DNA from 3 places in the Pelatocladus sp. genome. Region 3 is predicted to be linked to each of the others. Evidence: riboswitches for the same ligand, from Rfam matches in the RefSeq annotation. Region 3 holds a riboswitch; each other region holds the start of a gene.

Region 1 (3,164 bases), on a different contig from region 3:
TGCTCAAGAGTTTTTTCACCCAGTCTTCAATTAACAACAACTTATATTTAATTGCGTCCATTTACTTTGTGGTGGAATCTTTGCTAGAATCCCTTTTCTGAGAGGTTCAGGTCGTTCTGACCAAGGTAGTGAACCATCGCCTTTCGCATAGTATTGACTAGCACATTGCAGTATCGCAGATGCACAACTATCATTTGGTAAATCGCCAAATAAATAGGTTGGTTTCCCTGACGCAACAAAAGCAATTACACAAGAACGGTTACAAGCACTCATACATTCAACTCCTTGAATGGAGAATTTGTTTTGCAATTCCCAATTTTGTGCCAGTTGTTGAAGTTGTTGTAATAGCTGCTGTCCGCCACTTTCACCAATCCGCTTACCATCTTGCCACAGGCTGGCGCAGGTCGTGCAGACGAATAAAGTATGCTGTTTGTTGTTCATTAATTTTCAGGCTTTGCCGATTGATAGTATGAAGTAGCCTCACACATACCCTACAGGAAGCTAACGTAACGCCACCGCAAGCTACACGTTAGTATCTTCTAGGGAAGAGTAGGCGCAAAGTTACTTTTATGTGAAGCGAAGGATAGGATACAACTGGGTTTTCAGGTTTGTATCTATCAACCTTCTGTGTGTACGTATTGATGTGTTTAGGAAAATATCTACAATCTCATAGAAATTTGTAGTGCGTGGGGTATGTCTGACACTATGAGACAGTAATCCTGTTTAATAGAGAGAGTATTGATTGCGTTATTCATCTGTACCTCGCAGATGGGAGTTTGTTGTACTTTCGGCGGGCATTCTGACTTTGAAGCATAAGCCTCATTACAGCTGCGGGACAGCGCCGGATTTGCACCGGACTTTCCCCGTTACCTCTAGTGACTGTTTCCCACTAGAACCGAATCATCCTTTTGATGATACCACAGTTTTGTAACTTATTACTTTGTAATTTGATTCAGTATCAGAAAAGATAAACAAAAATAGGGTAGATTTGTAATGCTGCAACTTAGTAGTACTAATATTCGCCCCGACAGTAACTAATTTTAGCTTGATCGAAAAGTTCTGCATACACCTTCGGCATCTGTACTGGGCGCGATCGCTCTACAAATCTAAATGCAACAATTCTTATTTCTCTTATTTGCATTGAGATACGAGCATGGTAAATTACAACCAGACCTTGGTTCTGATGGGGAACAGCCATCAGAGGTAACGGGGAAAATTCGGTGTAAATCCGATGCTGTCCCGCAGCTGTGATGAGACTCGAAGTATTCGTCTCTGAGTCAGAATGCCCGCCAGAGGTAAAAAACATACACTTATCTGCGAGGTACAGATGCAAAATATTCTTTTTAATTACCGTTGGGCGGTAAAAGTCATTGTATGTAGTATGGGTGCAATGACAACTTTGATATTGTGGAATTATGTTGTGTATGCGGTCGAAATTCCACAACCAGAAAAAATTGCCCAAAATACGGATGAACAGGAACCTGATATTGAACTGACAGTCATCGACACGCTATTGAATCAGCCTGTTTTCTCCCCCTTTCGCCGCGAAGGAACAGTCAAAGATTCTACTCGACCAGTATATGTGATTACAGGTGAAGAAATCGAAGCCCAGGGGGCGCGCAATGTCACAGAAGCGTTGCGTTTTCTCCCCGGAATCTTACCTGATGGGACAGTCGGAACAGAAGTGAATGCTTTAAGCGGTCAATTTATTCGGGGTTCTAACTCCGAACAAGTATTGATTTTACTTGATGGTAGACCAATTAACAATCTCGGTGGCGGTGGTTTTGACCTTTCCGAAATTACCAGCAACATTATTGAACGAATAGAAGTTTTACCAGGAGGAGGTTCTACCCTTTACGGTTCCTCTGCGATTGGAGGTGTGATTAGTATTATCACTGGTCGTCCCACAGAGAAAGTAACAACCCAAGCGGGTGTGACTTTTGGCGCTTATGGATTAAATCAGCAGACTATCAATAGTAGTGGGAGAGTAGGAAATATTGGTTGGGTTTTGGGATATAACCGTACCGAAGCTGAAAATAACTACCCTTTTTCCATCCCAGAGGCGAACTTCGAGGGAACCAGAGAAAACAATGATGTTCTCTACAACAACTTTAATGTCAAGTTAGAGGCGAATTTAGGTTCTCGTAATACCCTCACCCTCTCAACTTTATACTTAGGTAAAGACCAAGGAGTACCAGGAGGAGTCCCTATTCCCGAACCTCTATTTGGACAAGGTTATTTTAACTCGTTGACTGATAGCGATCGCAAATACACAGACCAAGTTCTCACTGATTTAACTTGGAACTCAAAATTAGGTTCGGGAAATGATTCCCTACTTACAGCCAAAGTCTATGCAGATTTTCTGAATACCCGTTTTGATAGTCGTGCTTCATCTTCTGCGCGGTTTGATAACGAGCAAAATTCCTATGGAATTCAAGCGCATCATAGTTGGAACTTTGCCAGCAATCAAAGTTTAGTTTATGGCTTTGATTATCGCAACACTTCAGCACGTAACAGTACCTTTGACTATCTCGATAATCAAGAAACAATTAGTTATGACGATAGTATTGATCAAGGAGCATTATTTGCTAGATATGAAATTAATTTTACACCTAGTTTCACAATGAACTTTGGCTTGCGCCAAGATTTTAGTAGTTTGACAAATGGTTCATTTACATCGCCAAGTGTAGGCGCAAAACTGGCGCTGACTGATTCTACTACCATCCGAGCTAATTATATTCGGAATTTCCGCGCTCCAACTCTTTTTAATTTATATGCTAGAGGTTCTACCTTTGTTGGTAATCCGGATCTTAAACCAGAAACAGGTGATAGTTATGATATTGGAATTGACCAAAAACTAGGAGATTTTGGTTTATTACGCTTAACCTACTTCAGCAACACTATCTCAGATTTGATTGCTTATAATTTTGCTGTCCCTGTAGCTACTTATGAGAATATTGGTAAGGTTCGTACTACAGGACTCGAAGCAGTTTTAAATTTACAACTTGCAAAAAATGTCTATGCCTTTGCCAATTATACACTCAACGATCCACGCATTTTATCAAGCGTCAATCCTGCTGAATCAGACAATGAATTGCGGTTTGCTGGTGCAGATAGTTTAAATTTGGGAATTTCTTATGAATTGGACTTTGGACAAGAAGGAT
Region 2 (3,164 bases), on a different contig from region 3:
CAAACTCGAAATTCACTTACAAAACCCCGTGCTTCCAGTCCAAGAGAGAACTGATTATATCGTTGTAAGGTTCGCTGTAATAGTTGTCCGATGAGTATTGCTAAACTTTTCATGCTAAGAGCAAGAGTGCGGTAGCCACCACGGGAATTTTGTGCTGTCCACAATTCACTGGCTGTGTTCAGGAGAATGAAAATAAATCGATACATTAGTAATAATAAATCGGTTAACAGTACTGGAAATCGTAAGTACTGGAGAGTTCGTAATATTTCCGTGAAAGGGACAGTTAGCATCAGAAAATACAAGCAAGAAACAGAGGCTAATGCTCTGGTTAAAATTCCCAATGCTTGGATACTGCCACTATGACTGATATAAATATAGAAGTGTCCGATAGTTAGTCCATACCACGAATCTAATTTGACGTTTTGTAAATTAGTTATTGCAACTCCATTTACCATTAGGGCTGGTAAACTTGTCAAACAGAAAACTATGGTGAACATTAACAACCGAAAATAAACTCTAGCCGGAATTCTGGCATAAATCATTGTCCAAATACTCATCCAAAGCACCATTAAAATTTGCACTAAGGGATGGGTTGCAAGGGAAATAGCAAGAGTAGTAAATGCAAAAATCAGTTTATGTTCTGGTGGCAATCTTCGCAGCCGATTAGTGTAAGCCAAAGTATCTAGTTGCAGGCTCATTCTTCACGTTTTCGTTGTTGGGAACGTCCTTTATATAACCCAATTGCATAACCAACGACTCCAGCACCCAAAGCTGCTTGCGAAGCAAATAATAAGCTTTCTATTTCCCCACTAGCGGGTTCAAAAAATGATTTAAACCAGGGTTTATATTCCGGTTGAATTTCATTTATAGCCTCTTCTGCTTTGCCATCTGCACCAGCGAATTCCGCATCACGGACAAAGATTAACGGTGCAATTGCTAAAGCTAATACAGCTACCACCAATACCCAATTACTCAACCCTTTTTTAGATTGACTCATTGCCATTTCCTCGTTTGATTAATTGCAATAGTTCCAATTCTTGAGGATTATAAGATTGCAGCCAATTCCACACTAATACAGTTAGCAATCCTTCACTAATTGCTAAGGGAACTTGAGTTATGGCAAAAATTCCGGCGAACTTGGTAAATGAAGCGATAAACCCACCAACAGGTGCAGGAAAAGCTAGGGCAAGTTGGATAGAAGTGATAACGTATGTGAGTAAATCTGCGATCGCAGCTGCTAGAAATATGGCGATTTTGTCTTTACCACCCAACTTGATTGTCAAATTATATATCCAGTAAGCGGCAAATGGTCTAGCGATCGCCATCGAAAAAGCATTTGCTCCCAGTGTTGTCAAGCCGCCATGCGCTAGTAACAAAGCTTGAAACAACAACACTAAACCACCCAAAACCGACACAGTAAGCGGCCCAAACAGCACCGCACCTAACCCCGTCCCTGTTGGATGAGAACAGCTACCTGTAACCGAAGGGATTTTTAACGCTGACAGTACGAATGTGAAAGCACCAGCCAAGGCCAGTAGTAGTTTTAGCTGTGGGTTAGCTTGGGTAATGCGAGTTAGACTACGCAATCCTAATATAAAAAATGGTAATGCCACAATCCACCAAAAAATCGCCCACTGCACTGGTAAAAAACCTTCCATAATGTGCATGGCATAGGCGGGTTTGGGTAAACCAATTACTAGGTAAAAACTGATAACTCCCATCAGGGTTAGACTGACTAACGCCTGTTTTCTTTTCATAATCTGTACCTCGCAGATTTATGTCAACGAATTGGTTCCCATCGGCGGGCATCCTGACTCACCCAATTTTGGTTCACAGTTGCGGGACAGCGCCGGATTTGCACCGGACTTTCCCCCTTGCGTCTGATGGCTGCTTTTCATCAGAACCGATGGGAGTAACTATATCATTATTGCAGAATTTTGAGCCGCGATTTTTTACCAACACAGCTAGCTGCCGCAGGTTAGCTACAAGTCATCGATCAGGGAAATAAGTATGAATTAGAGCGATCGCCTGATTCATACTTCTATTCACCAACGCCCGCTTTGTTTGTTCGTATTGCATTGGCGGATCAAATTCAGGTTTAATGCCTCGGCAAAATACGGACGATCGCTTCAAACTTTTCTAAACTATCTTGATCCAGGCTATCGGCAAAGACTGCAACCACATCTGGATTACCTACTGCCAAGAATTGATGCAGCTGTTCATAAGCTTGGAGTATCTGCGCCTCTTGTTGTGATACTAGTGCTTGCCATCTGTAATTCCGACGACTCTCTTTATTGCATACAAGCCATCCTTTTTTAGTCAAACGATTGAGGACAGTTGTCACTGAAGCAGAGGTTAGCCGTCGCTTTGAATCAGCCAAAATACGTTCATGCACATCTTTGACGGTGACGCTACCTAGTTCCCAGATGATGTGCAAAATTTCTTTCTCCAAGAAACCAAGGGAGAGTTTCTGAGGACGATAGTTAGGTAAAGGAGACATTATGTTGCATTAAATTGAAGTGTAGGGAAAGGGCATCAGAATAAAAATTAACTATCTCTATCACTAATTGAGATTAAGCTCGCAAAGTACATTAACAGACTTGAAATAACACATAAATTAGAAGTTTAACAAATATTTTGGCTAAAAATACTTGCTGTTAAGTTTGAAAAATTGTCTTATTTTTATGAAATTTTTCCGGCAAAACTTTACAGATTATTTTTTGATAAAGCTAATTATTTACTTTCTGGAGTGACTGCAAATAATAGCTAGTAACTACCAGTTATTTACATTGTTCTAGGAATTACTGGTTGAAGAAAAAAAGATTCCTCTTGATAGCAACTATGACACCTGTTAAAATTAAGTTTTTATTTTCTGGAGATCCCCAAGCAATAGACCATTACTATGGGGTAGATTGCGAAGTTTGTTCACCGTCCGGCTCATTTTGGTTGATTTTTGGGGCTTTGCTATCAGCTAGTCTTATTTTTAGTGAGCGCAGAACTTTTCGGTCTACTGAGTTTCTATATGCTTATTTTTACAATGCCTAAATGGTTGTTGAAACCAAGGTCATAAATCATTAGACAAGGTAAATATTGTCAGAACTTTTTTGGGGTAATTTGGGGGTAAAGGAGTTTTGTAAAGCGTGAAAGTACTGATAAATAGAGGT
Region 3 (9,290 bases):
CAATAATAAACCTCTCTTAAAAATCATCCCAACCTTCAATACTAGAAGACATAACATAACTGGTCACACTCGCCTCAAAAAAATTTGCTTTTGTATTCGCTTCTTTCTTAGTATCTGAAAAACGCTCCAAGTGAGTATAGGGACTTTTCTTGTAGATAGCTTCCCCAAACAATGGCTCTAAACCGATCGCCTTCAAGCGAGCATTTGCCAGATATTTTGTGTAATCTTCTGTACTGTTGGCTGTAATGCCTAGAATATCATCTCCGACAATATGTCCTGTCCACTTGCATTCATGCTCAACAGCAAGAGCAAACATTTCATAAATTTGTTCGCGGCTGTGAGGGAAAACTTGCATCGCTTCTGGAATCAATTTTTGATATAGCCGCACATGAGAAAGTTCATCTCGGTTAATCATTCTAAAGATATCTGCACTCCCAGACATGAGCATCCGTGATGAGAGATTGTAGAAAAATATAAACCCGTTATAGAAATACAATCCTTCTAACAAATAATCCGCCAATAGCGATACGAAATAATTCTCTGGTGTGGGGTTATCGACATACTTTTGGTATAGTCCAGCGATGAATTCGCATCGTTGTTTGAGAATGCGATCGCTCCGCCAAAAATCATAAACTTGTGTACGGCGATCGCTCGGAATCACCGTCTCAATGATGTATTGATAAGATTGATTGTGCATTGCTTCTTGCGAAATTTGTTCCGCCATACACAATGCAATTTCTGGTGCGGTAATGCTGTTTTTGATATGAGGCACATTACAGGTTTGCACCGAATCGAGAAAAGTCAGGTAACTGAGAATGCCATCAAATGCACGTCGTTCTCCAGGTGTGAGATTGACGTAATCTGTGACATCTTGAGTAACGTCTATTTTGTCGGGAATCCAAAAGTTCTCTCGCATTTGACGGTAGAGAGACACAGCCCACGAATAACGAACATCATTTAATTGCATTAAGTTCGTAGTCTCTCCGAACCATATTAAACGGTTTGCTGTATCATCATTTCCATTCGGATTGAAAACGGGATTAATTGGCATTAATGATTGTCTTGGTTGGTACATCTTAAATTTTGTTTTGATTAGTTTTCACTCTTAATTGGGCAATGGGCTTTGCCCATCACCTATGCTTGATAACTGATACTTAGACTTCGCTCAGTACAAGTAAGTGTTTACTGATGACTGGTGTTCAGTTTGCACAAGCAACACATTGCTCGTTCGATTCTTTGAAACTATCTTTTTGGACAGTGCGAATGTAGTAGATTGCTTTACAACCCAACTTCCAAGCCAGCATTATGGTTTCAAAAATATCAACAGCGCTAAGACATCGCTCTGGTTCGTCAGGGAAATAAACTCCAGCGTTCAAGTTAAATAACAATTCCATCGAAATTCCTGTATCAATCCATTGTTGGATTGTGGCGATCGCGAGAACAACTTTTTTCTGATCCAGTGTCTTATTTTCGACATAGAACCATAAATGATCCCGAATGTAAGGCGGTGCGATGGGTACTGAACCCTTTGCCCACTTTTCATAGAAGAATTTGCTATAAACGGGTAAAACACTGGCTGTACAACCTTGAACTAAAGATGAAGAAGTGTTGGGTGCGATCGCAGTAATATGTGAATTGCGAATCCCATATTGCTTGATATCTCGACTCAGTTGTAAAAAACGCTCTGGTTTACTAGCGTGTTGCTCAAACCAAGTAGGTGGTTTTGCTCCGATTAAATTTCCTTTGCTCCATTCACTCTTGACAAAAGCAGGATACGCACCCCGTTCCTTCGCTAATTCCATCGATGCTGCGGTGCAATAGTAACCAATGTCTTCAAATAAATCGCTGATTTCCTGAAGATGGGTATAGGTGAGATGATATTTTGCTAACCAGTCAGCTAATCCCATACAGCCCACCCCAATTGTGCGATATTTGGCGTTGTGGGTGGCACTAGCAGCAAACGGGGGTGATGTAAGTTCAATAGTGTTATCTAATACACGTACTGCAATCTGACAAATTTCTGCTCGCTGTTCATCCTCCAAATTTGCAAGATTAACGCTGAGGAGATTACATGAATGTGCTTCTTTGTCTGGTTTGACATTTGACCATGATTCTTGACACAAGTTTCCACCAGGAATATAACCTTCATGCTGATTAGGGTTAGCTCGGTTTGCGGTATCTTTGAACCATAAATAAGGCATCCCGGTTTCTAATTGGGTTCGCATCACCTGTTTGAATAAAAGACGTGCATTTACCCGTTTGTAAAGAGTAATCGAGTTATCTAAACTGGCTTCGATTTGCAGATAAGCACGTTCAAATTCTTCACCCCAAGTTGAAGCTAGTTCAATCCCTAAACGAGTTCGCACCTCATAGGGATCAACTAACGTCCATTCTGTATCTGCTTGCACCCTTCGCATAAATTCATCACTGACAACCAATTGCGGAAACACATCATAAGCTTTGCGTCGTGCATCGCCATTCTCGGTTTGCATTTCCAAAAATTCGCTTATGTCCAAATGCCAGATATCTAAACTTACAGTAACCGCACCGGCTCTACGTCCACTTTGATTAACTGCGATCGCTGTATCATTCAATAATTTAATCCAGGGAACGACACCACCAGAAGCGTTCTTCTTTCCCATCACCCAACTACCAGTAGCCCGAATCCGAGACAGATTCACGCCCACACCGCCACCATTTTTAGAAATCCGCGCTGCATCATGAATACTGCCAAAAATGCTTTCTAAATTGTCGTCCATTGCCGTAATGAAACAACTGGCAAGAGAACCGTTGGGAATCCGCAAGTTCGCTAAAATCGGCGTTGCTAAAGATATTTGACGACGGGCGATCGCTTCATAAAACTCCCTTGCCCAGGTTAAACGATTCTCTTGTGTTTCTACGGAGGCTATCAAGAGCGCACAAGTTAAAAATGCTTCCTGGGGTAACTCATTCGCCAGGAGATATCGTTTCGTCAGTAATACTGCTCCTGCGTAATCATAGTCGGCATCCCAGTCAGGATTAATCCAAGTGTTGGCAATTTCTAATTCTTCTGGAGTGTAGATTAAGATGTGGCGATCGTATTCTCCTTTACTCACTTTGTCATGTACAGTTTGAGCATAGTAACCGTACTGATAACCTCGGGCTACTTGAGTATCTTTCCACAAACTCCAAATATGTAATCGCCCTGCCACTTGCCGCCAATCAGGTTCTTCAGGATCGCACAAATCCAAAGCACAGCGAATTAAATTATCTTGAATTTCTCGTGTAGTAATACCGGGGCGCAATCGAGTTGTTAGATGTGCTTCTAAGGCAATGGAATTGCAGCAAAGTCCGCAACAAGCCCAATTAACTACTGTGCGAATTTTATTAATTTCTAACGGTGTCGTCGAACCATCACGACGAACAACATAGATATCCGTTGTGGAGTCCTCAAAGAGTTTGGATGGAGCTTGCATAGTGGATGAATTGTAGAAAAATAATTGCAATAATGGAAAAGAATAGTTAACTAGGTTTGGCAATGTAAAAAATTGTCAACGTTATGTCACTAAACGCTGGCAATCCTAACAAATTGTGGTGTTGAAAAATTGTTAGAAGAATTGTCCAATAAAAATCCAGAGCAAGCTTTGGTAAGGAATTGAACTTGCCCCGATTCATGACGAATGCCAGTATAGATCGACCATTGATTTTTACGCAAGCAAATCACAGTTGTGTTAATATGCAAGGGAATCTCGGTTTTGATGGGAGCAGCCATCAGACGTAAGGGGGAAAGTCCGGTGCAAATCCGGCGCTGTCCCGCAACTGTAATCAAGGCTTGCCTTGTAAGTCAGAATGCCCGCCGAAGTTGACTTGTAAATTTTCTACATCTGCGAGGCACGGATGGTTTATTACATGATGAGCGTCAGGTCTAATATTTTGAAAGCACCGCACATTAAAACGCTACAAATGGCGACTTTCCACGAAATAAGTAATTAATATTAAATTTCAATTAGTAATTCCTTTGTGAGTATTCAGGTATTTTTTTACTTTGAAAAGAGAAAGATTTTCAACGAGGTATGGCACTAACTTTCCATCGCTATATCTGGCGTGCATAACTTCTCTGTATTTTTGTTAAATTCTGATTCGGTTAATCATCATGCCAAAATTTTATCTTCATCGAACTGGGAAGATTCCTACTGCTGTTCATCCTTTTGTCAAACAAACAGGTTTTAGAGAAGATAAGCAGCAACCCTTTCTAAATCTCAGGAAAATAATTCGAGGTTGGCAAAATATGGCAAGTTCAACCTATAGGAAGATTTCTCTTATGATCTCTCGTCTAATTCGGGATGAACCATAAACACACCAACATCTATCAACGGTTAGCTACATAAAAAGCTTTCACAACAATGTCAACTTTATTAGTTTATTTTGTAATTGGTTCTCTTCTCGTTTTACTAATTGGAATTGCGGCTTATTTTCTAACTGCCCGCAAGTATCAATCCTCATCCACAGTCGCCAATTCCTACGACCAATGGACGCTTGACGGCATCCTAGAGTTTTACTGGGGAGAACACATTCACCTTGGTCACTACGGTTCGCCGCCACGACGCAAGGATTTTTTGGTTGCTAAATCTGACTTTGTACATGAAATGGTTAAATGGGGTGGTTTAGATAAATTACCTCCTGGTACTACCGTATTAGATGTTGGCTGTGGGATTGGAGGCAGCAGCCGGATTTTAGCGCGAGATTATGGATTTGCTGTCACAGGAATTACTATCAGCCAAGAGCAAGTAAAACGCGCCCAGGAGTTAACACCCCAAGAACTAAACGCCCAGTTTGCAGTCGATGATGCAATGGCATTGTCGTTTCCAGATGCCAGTTTTGATGTAGTTTGGTCAATCGAAGCAGGCCCCCATATGCCTGATAAAGCCGTTTTTGCAACAGAATTAATGCGGGTACTAAAGCCAGGTGGAATTTTGATTGTCGCTGACTGGAATCAAAGAGATGACCGCCAAAAACCGCTAAATTTCTGGGAGAAACCAGTAATGCGACAGTTGCTAGACCAGTGGTCTCATCCAGCTTTTTCTAGCATTGAGGGATTCTCCGAACTTTTGGAAGCAACAGGATTAGTGGAAGGGGAGGTAATTACGACTGATTGGACGCAAGAAACCCTTCCTTCTTGGTTAGATTCTATTTGGCAAGGAGTGGTTCGCCCAAGCGGATTTCTGCGTTTTGGATTGTCTGGTTTCATAAAATCTGTACGCGAAGTGCCAACGTTTTTATTGATGCGTTTGGCCTTTGGCGCAGGGCTGTGTCGATTTGGAATGTTCCGCGCTGTGCGGGCAAATTCACGTACAGAATTGATGGACAGAAACTTTGCTAACCAAACTCCCTCCAGCTTGGTTAGGTAGCGAGCATTATGACCAATGCGTGAGTTTCAAGCTATGACCTCATTACTGCATCCATTTTTGGCAAACTGCGATGTAGTTATTGTCGGCGGCGGTATTTCGGGTTTGACACTAGCCTGTGGACTGCAATCGTCAGGTTTGCGAATTTTAATAGTGGAAGCACAACAACAGCAGCAAGCAACAGAGCGATCAAGAGCTTATGCCCTGTCGCCGATGACAAGCAAAATTTTTCGTGATTTAGGGCTATGGGAGCAAATTGCGCCAAAAATTAGCCATTTTTCACGGGTATTACTGTCGGACGCAGACTATCCTCACCGAGTCGAGTTTTGCCCTAAAGATTTGGGAGAAGCAGCAGTTTACTACTGTGGTGAGCATAAGGTGCTGATGGCGGCACTCCAGCAACGAGTGGCAACAGCAGCCAACATTACCTGCTGGTATGAGACTCAAGTGATTGAGGTGCGCTATGCAGCCCAAACCGCAGAGGTAGTGCTAGAGAATTCCCAAGGTCAACAACGATTGCGATCGCAGTTGGTGGTGGCTGCTGATGGCGTAAACTCGCAAATTCGCTCTTCTGCTGGCATCAAAACTAACGGCTGGGCTTACTGGCAATCCTGCATTACAGCTTTTGTTGCTCCAGAGCGACCGCACCAGAATATCGGCTACGAGCGTTTTTGGTCTAGCGGCCCTTTTGCAATTTTGCCCTTGCCTGAAAATCGCTGCCAAATCGTCTGGATTGCTCCCCACGCAGAGGCTCAGGCAATAGTTGGTCTACCAAGCGACCAGTTTATGAGTGAACTACGACGACGCTACGGCGAACAAATGGGAAAACTAACTCTGTTGAGCCAACCCTTAGTGTTTCCAGCACAGTTGATGCAGAGCCGTCGCTATTGCCAGCCGCGCTTAGTATTATTAGGGGATGCTGCCCACTGCTGTCATCCGGTGGGCGGTCAGGGGCAAAATATGGGTATTCGTGATGCGGCTGCCCTAGCCCAAGTGCTACAAACTGCACAACAACACAAACAAGACCTGGGTTCTCTGGCAGTGCTAAAACGCTACGATCGCTGGCGACGCTATGAAAACTGGGTGGTGCTAGCCTTTACTGATATTCTCAACCGTAGCTTTTCTAATCAATGGTTACCAATGGTTAAACTGCGGCGGCTAGTACTGCGGCTGATAATTTATTGGTCTTTCCCACGAAGGCTACTGCTGCGACTGATGACCGGGCTGTGGGGTCGCCAGCCACAACTTGACCACTCATCCTTGGCGGTGTTGCAGAACATAAATATTTGAATTTTAACGCTGGCAACACTGCATGATATCTGCGGTTAAAACTTCTTTATTGCGATCGCTCCTTTAATCAACAAACAACTTAATTTTATATGCACAAAATTCCCATTACAGTCATTACAGGATTTCTCGGCGCAGGCAAAACGACGTTAATTCGTCACTTACTGCAAAACAACGAAGGACGACGCATTGCTGTTTTAGTGAATGAATTTGGCGAAGTTGGCATTGATGGCGAACTATTACGTTCGTGCCAAGTTTGTGACGATGAAGAAGAATCTAAGAGTAACATTGTGGAACTCACCAACGGTTGTCTGTGCTGCACAGTACAAGAGGAATTCTTACCAGCGATGCAAGAATTACTCAAGCGACGCGCGAGCCTTGACTGTATGTTGATTGAAACCTCTGGACTAGCACTACCAAAACCATTGGTACAAGCATTTCGCTGGCCAGAGATTCGCACAGGCGCAACAGTAGACGGCGTAATCACTGTGGTGAACTGTGAAGCTTTAGCAACTAATCAATATGTAGGCGATTTAGCAGCACTCTTAGCACAGCGACAAGCTGACTCTAGCATAGAACACGAAACACCGATTGAGGAACTGTTTGAAGATCAGCTGGCTTGTGCTGATCTAGTATTGCTGACTAAAAGCGATCGCGTTGACGAACAAACGCAAGTGAGGGTGCAGGATTGGCTCAAGCAGAACTTACCCCCTGGTGTAAAAGTCATTCCTTGCCAGGATGGTAAAATCAGTGGCGATTTACTACTCGGTTTCAATGCTGCGGTAGAAGATAATTTAGATAGTCGTCCCAGTCACCACGATACAGAAGAAGATCACGAACATGATGACGGGATTAATGCAGTGCAACTAATACTAGACCAAGCATTTGAGCCGTCTTTTTTGGTTAAACGCTTGCAAACATTGGTGCAACAGCAAGAAATTTATCGCATTAAGGGATTTGTAGCAGTTCCGAATAAAGCCATGCGTTTGGTATTACAGGGTGTTGGTAATCGATTTGATTACTTTTACGACCGTCCTTGGCAACATGGCGAACCGCGTCAAACAAAATTAGTGTTAATTGGTCGGGAACTCGATCAAGTTGGCATTGAATCACTCGTGTTGCAGGAGGAAGTAGCAGGATTTAGAAGCCGCAAGTAAGTAATTTCATCAATGAAAAATATGGTGTCAGCTGCTAAAGAATTACGAAAAGAAGTCAATATTTCTGATTAACAATAATTGGTACAAGCAATTGTTGAATTTCACAAGTTTTTTGCTAATTAGCTATACCGCTTGGAAAGGTTTTTTAAAATCAGGGCGCGGGGCTGTTATTTGTAATATAAATAATGCTGTAGATTTCTCCCGTATCACTTTTACTACAATCACAGGTAAGAAAATTTTACTTGACGAAACCTTTAATCTTCATTTTGTTACTAAAGCTAGATTAACAGCCTATTTAACTGAGTGGATTCTGTACCCAAAAGAAATAACACAAATACTTGCAGCAATAGATACCTATAATCCGCAAAAAGACATTATTTTGTTCATAAAATTTAACTCTGATTTTGAGGTTAATATTTTAAACAATCTTGTCATTTCTCCACCGGAATGCTATCAATATGTTTGTCGAAGATGGGAAGAATTTCTCCCTTATTTGTTATGAATTATACAGTTAGCGCATTCAGGTGAAAACCCATCTAGATAGTCAATTTATTTCTAGGAGGAGTGAGTGAAAAAATTACTCTTGGCTTTGACTTCTAAACCCACAGCTTTAATTTCTGTAGCTTCCTTGTTGATGACTAGTAAAGTTAGCACCGCTAATCAACCAGTAAATCCCCAACCTGTAAACCATACAGATACGACTACTACGCCAGTATCAGCAGAAAGCCAAAAGGCTTGTGTAAAACATCCAAAACTCGGTAAATTTTTCTGTGCTAATGCTAAACAATTGGCTCATTTGAAGAAGGGCGTACCAGAGATTGATGTTACTGACGTGAATAACGAGGATGCTCTGCTTGGAGTTACAGATGAGGAAAGCGATACTGCTGTAGCTATGTTTGGCTGTGATTGCGCTGCATCGATAAATTGCTTGCGTCGTTTACGGAATAGCCTTCCCTAGAATTGGTTGTCGTTGATTTTTCATATTTATCAAGCTTGGGAAGCGGGGAAGAAAATTTTATCTCTTTCCTCTCCCAATTCATTAGTAAAAAATACTAACATCAATCATGTTTTACTTAATGAAACAACTAAAACTTGTCTCATGAATTTAATTTTTAAAACACCTCAATTTTTATGAACCGTCGTGATTTTATTGTCTTATTTAATGTAAGTTGGTTTGTAAGTTCTTTATCTGTAGTATTCACAACTACTTATGCGACACAACCTAAACCTAAACTCAAACGGAAATCATCTAAATCTGAAAATTGGCTTCATGTGGGGACAGTTGGAGAGTTAGATGAAACAGGTCAAATCTTAAAAGAAAAATCGCCTTTTGGTTCCATTCTGGTGATTGGTACTTCTAAAAGTAAAAATCTGATAGCTGTTAATCCCACCTGCACTCATATGGGTTGTACGGTGGAATGGGAAGTTGAGGAAAAAATATTTTTATGTCCCTGTCATGCCT

The links. Region 3 has a riboswitch for cobalamin ahead of AC5JMK_RS07060 (hypothetical protein). Riboswitches for the same ligand answer to the same signal wherever they lie in the genome.
Region 1: it holds a riboswitch for cobalamin, as region 3 does, so the genes downstream of both, AC5JMK_RS13545 (TonB-dependent receptor plug domain-containing protein) here and AC5JMK_RS07060 (hypothetical protein) in region 3, are expected to answer to the same signal.
Region 2: it holds a riboswitch for cobalamin, as region 3 does, so the genes downstream of both, AC5JMK_RS23875 (energy-coupling factor ABC transporter permease) here and AC5JMK_RS07060 (hypothetical protein) in region 3, are expected to answer to the same signal.

Annotation. Positions count from the first base shown of each region.
Region 1 covers NZ_JCACKS010000170.1:203-3,366, forward strand. The annotation lists gene AC5JMK_RS13535 (DUF1636 domain-containing protein) at 31-441, opposite strand; cobalamin riboswitch at 773-915, opposite strand; gene AC5JMK_RS13540 (hypothetical protein) at 1,013-1,198, opposite strand; cobalamin riboswitch at 1,159-1,308, shown strand; gene AC5JMK_RS13545 (TonB-dependent receptor plug domain-containing protein) at 1,328-3,164, shown strand, end outside.
Region 2 covers NZ_JCACKS010000240.1:6,242-9,405, forward strand. The annotation lists gene cbiQ (cobalt ECF transporter T component CbiQ) at 1-698, opposite strand, end outside; gene AC5JMK_RS23870 (energy-coupling factor ABC transporter substrate-binding protein) at 695-997, opposite strand; gene AC5JMK_RS23875 (energy-coupling factor ABC transporter permease) at 984-1,757, opposite strand; cobalamin riboswitch at 1,784-1,923, opposite strand; gene AC5JMK_RS23880 (BlaI/MecI/CopY family transcriptional regulator) at 2,099-2,500, opposite strand.
Region 3 covers NZ_JCACKS010000072.1:388-9,677, reverse strand. The annotation lists gene AC5JMK_RS07070 (ribonucleotide-diphosphate reductase subunit beta) at 17-1,075, opposite strand; gene AC5JMK_RS07065 (ribonucleoside-diphosphate reductase subunit alpha) at 1,200-3,455, opposite strand; cobalamin riboswitch at 3,713-3,854, shown strand; gene AC5JMK_RS07060 (hypothetical protein) at 4,133-4,333, shown strand; gene AC5JMK_RS07055 (methyltransferase domain-containing protein) at 4,383-5,387, shown strand; gene AC5JMK_RS07050 (FAD-dependent hydroxylase) at 5,403-6,674, shown strand; gene cobW (cobalamin biosynthesis protein CobW) at 6,764-7,828, shown strand; gene AC5JMK_RS07040 (hypothetical protein) at 7,920-8,330, shown strand; gene AC5JMK_RS07035 (hypothetical protein) at 8,397-8,786, shown strand; gene AC5JMK_RS07030 (QcrA and Rieske domain-containing protein) at 8,960-9,290, shown strand, end outside.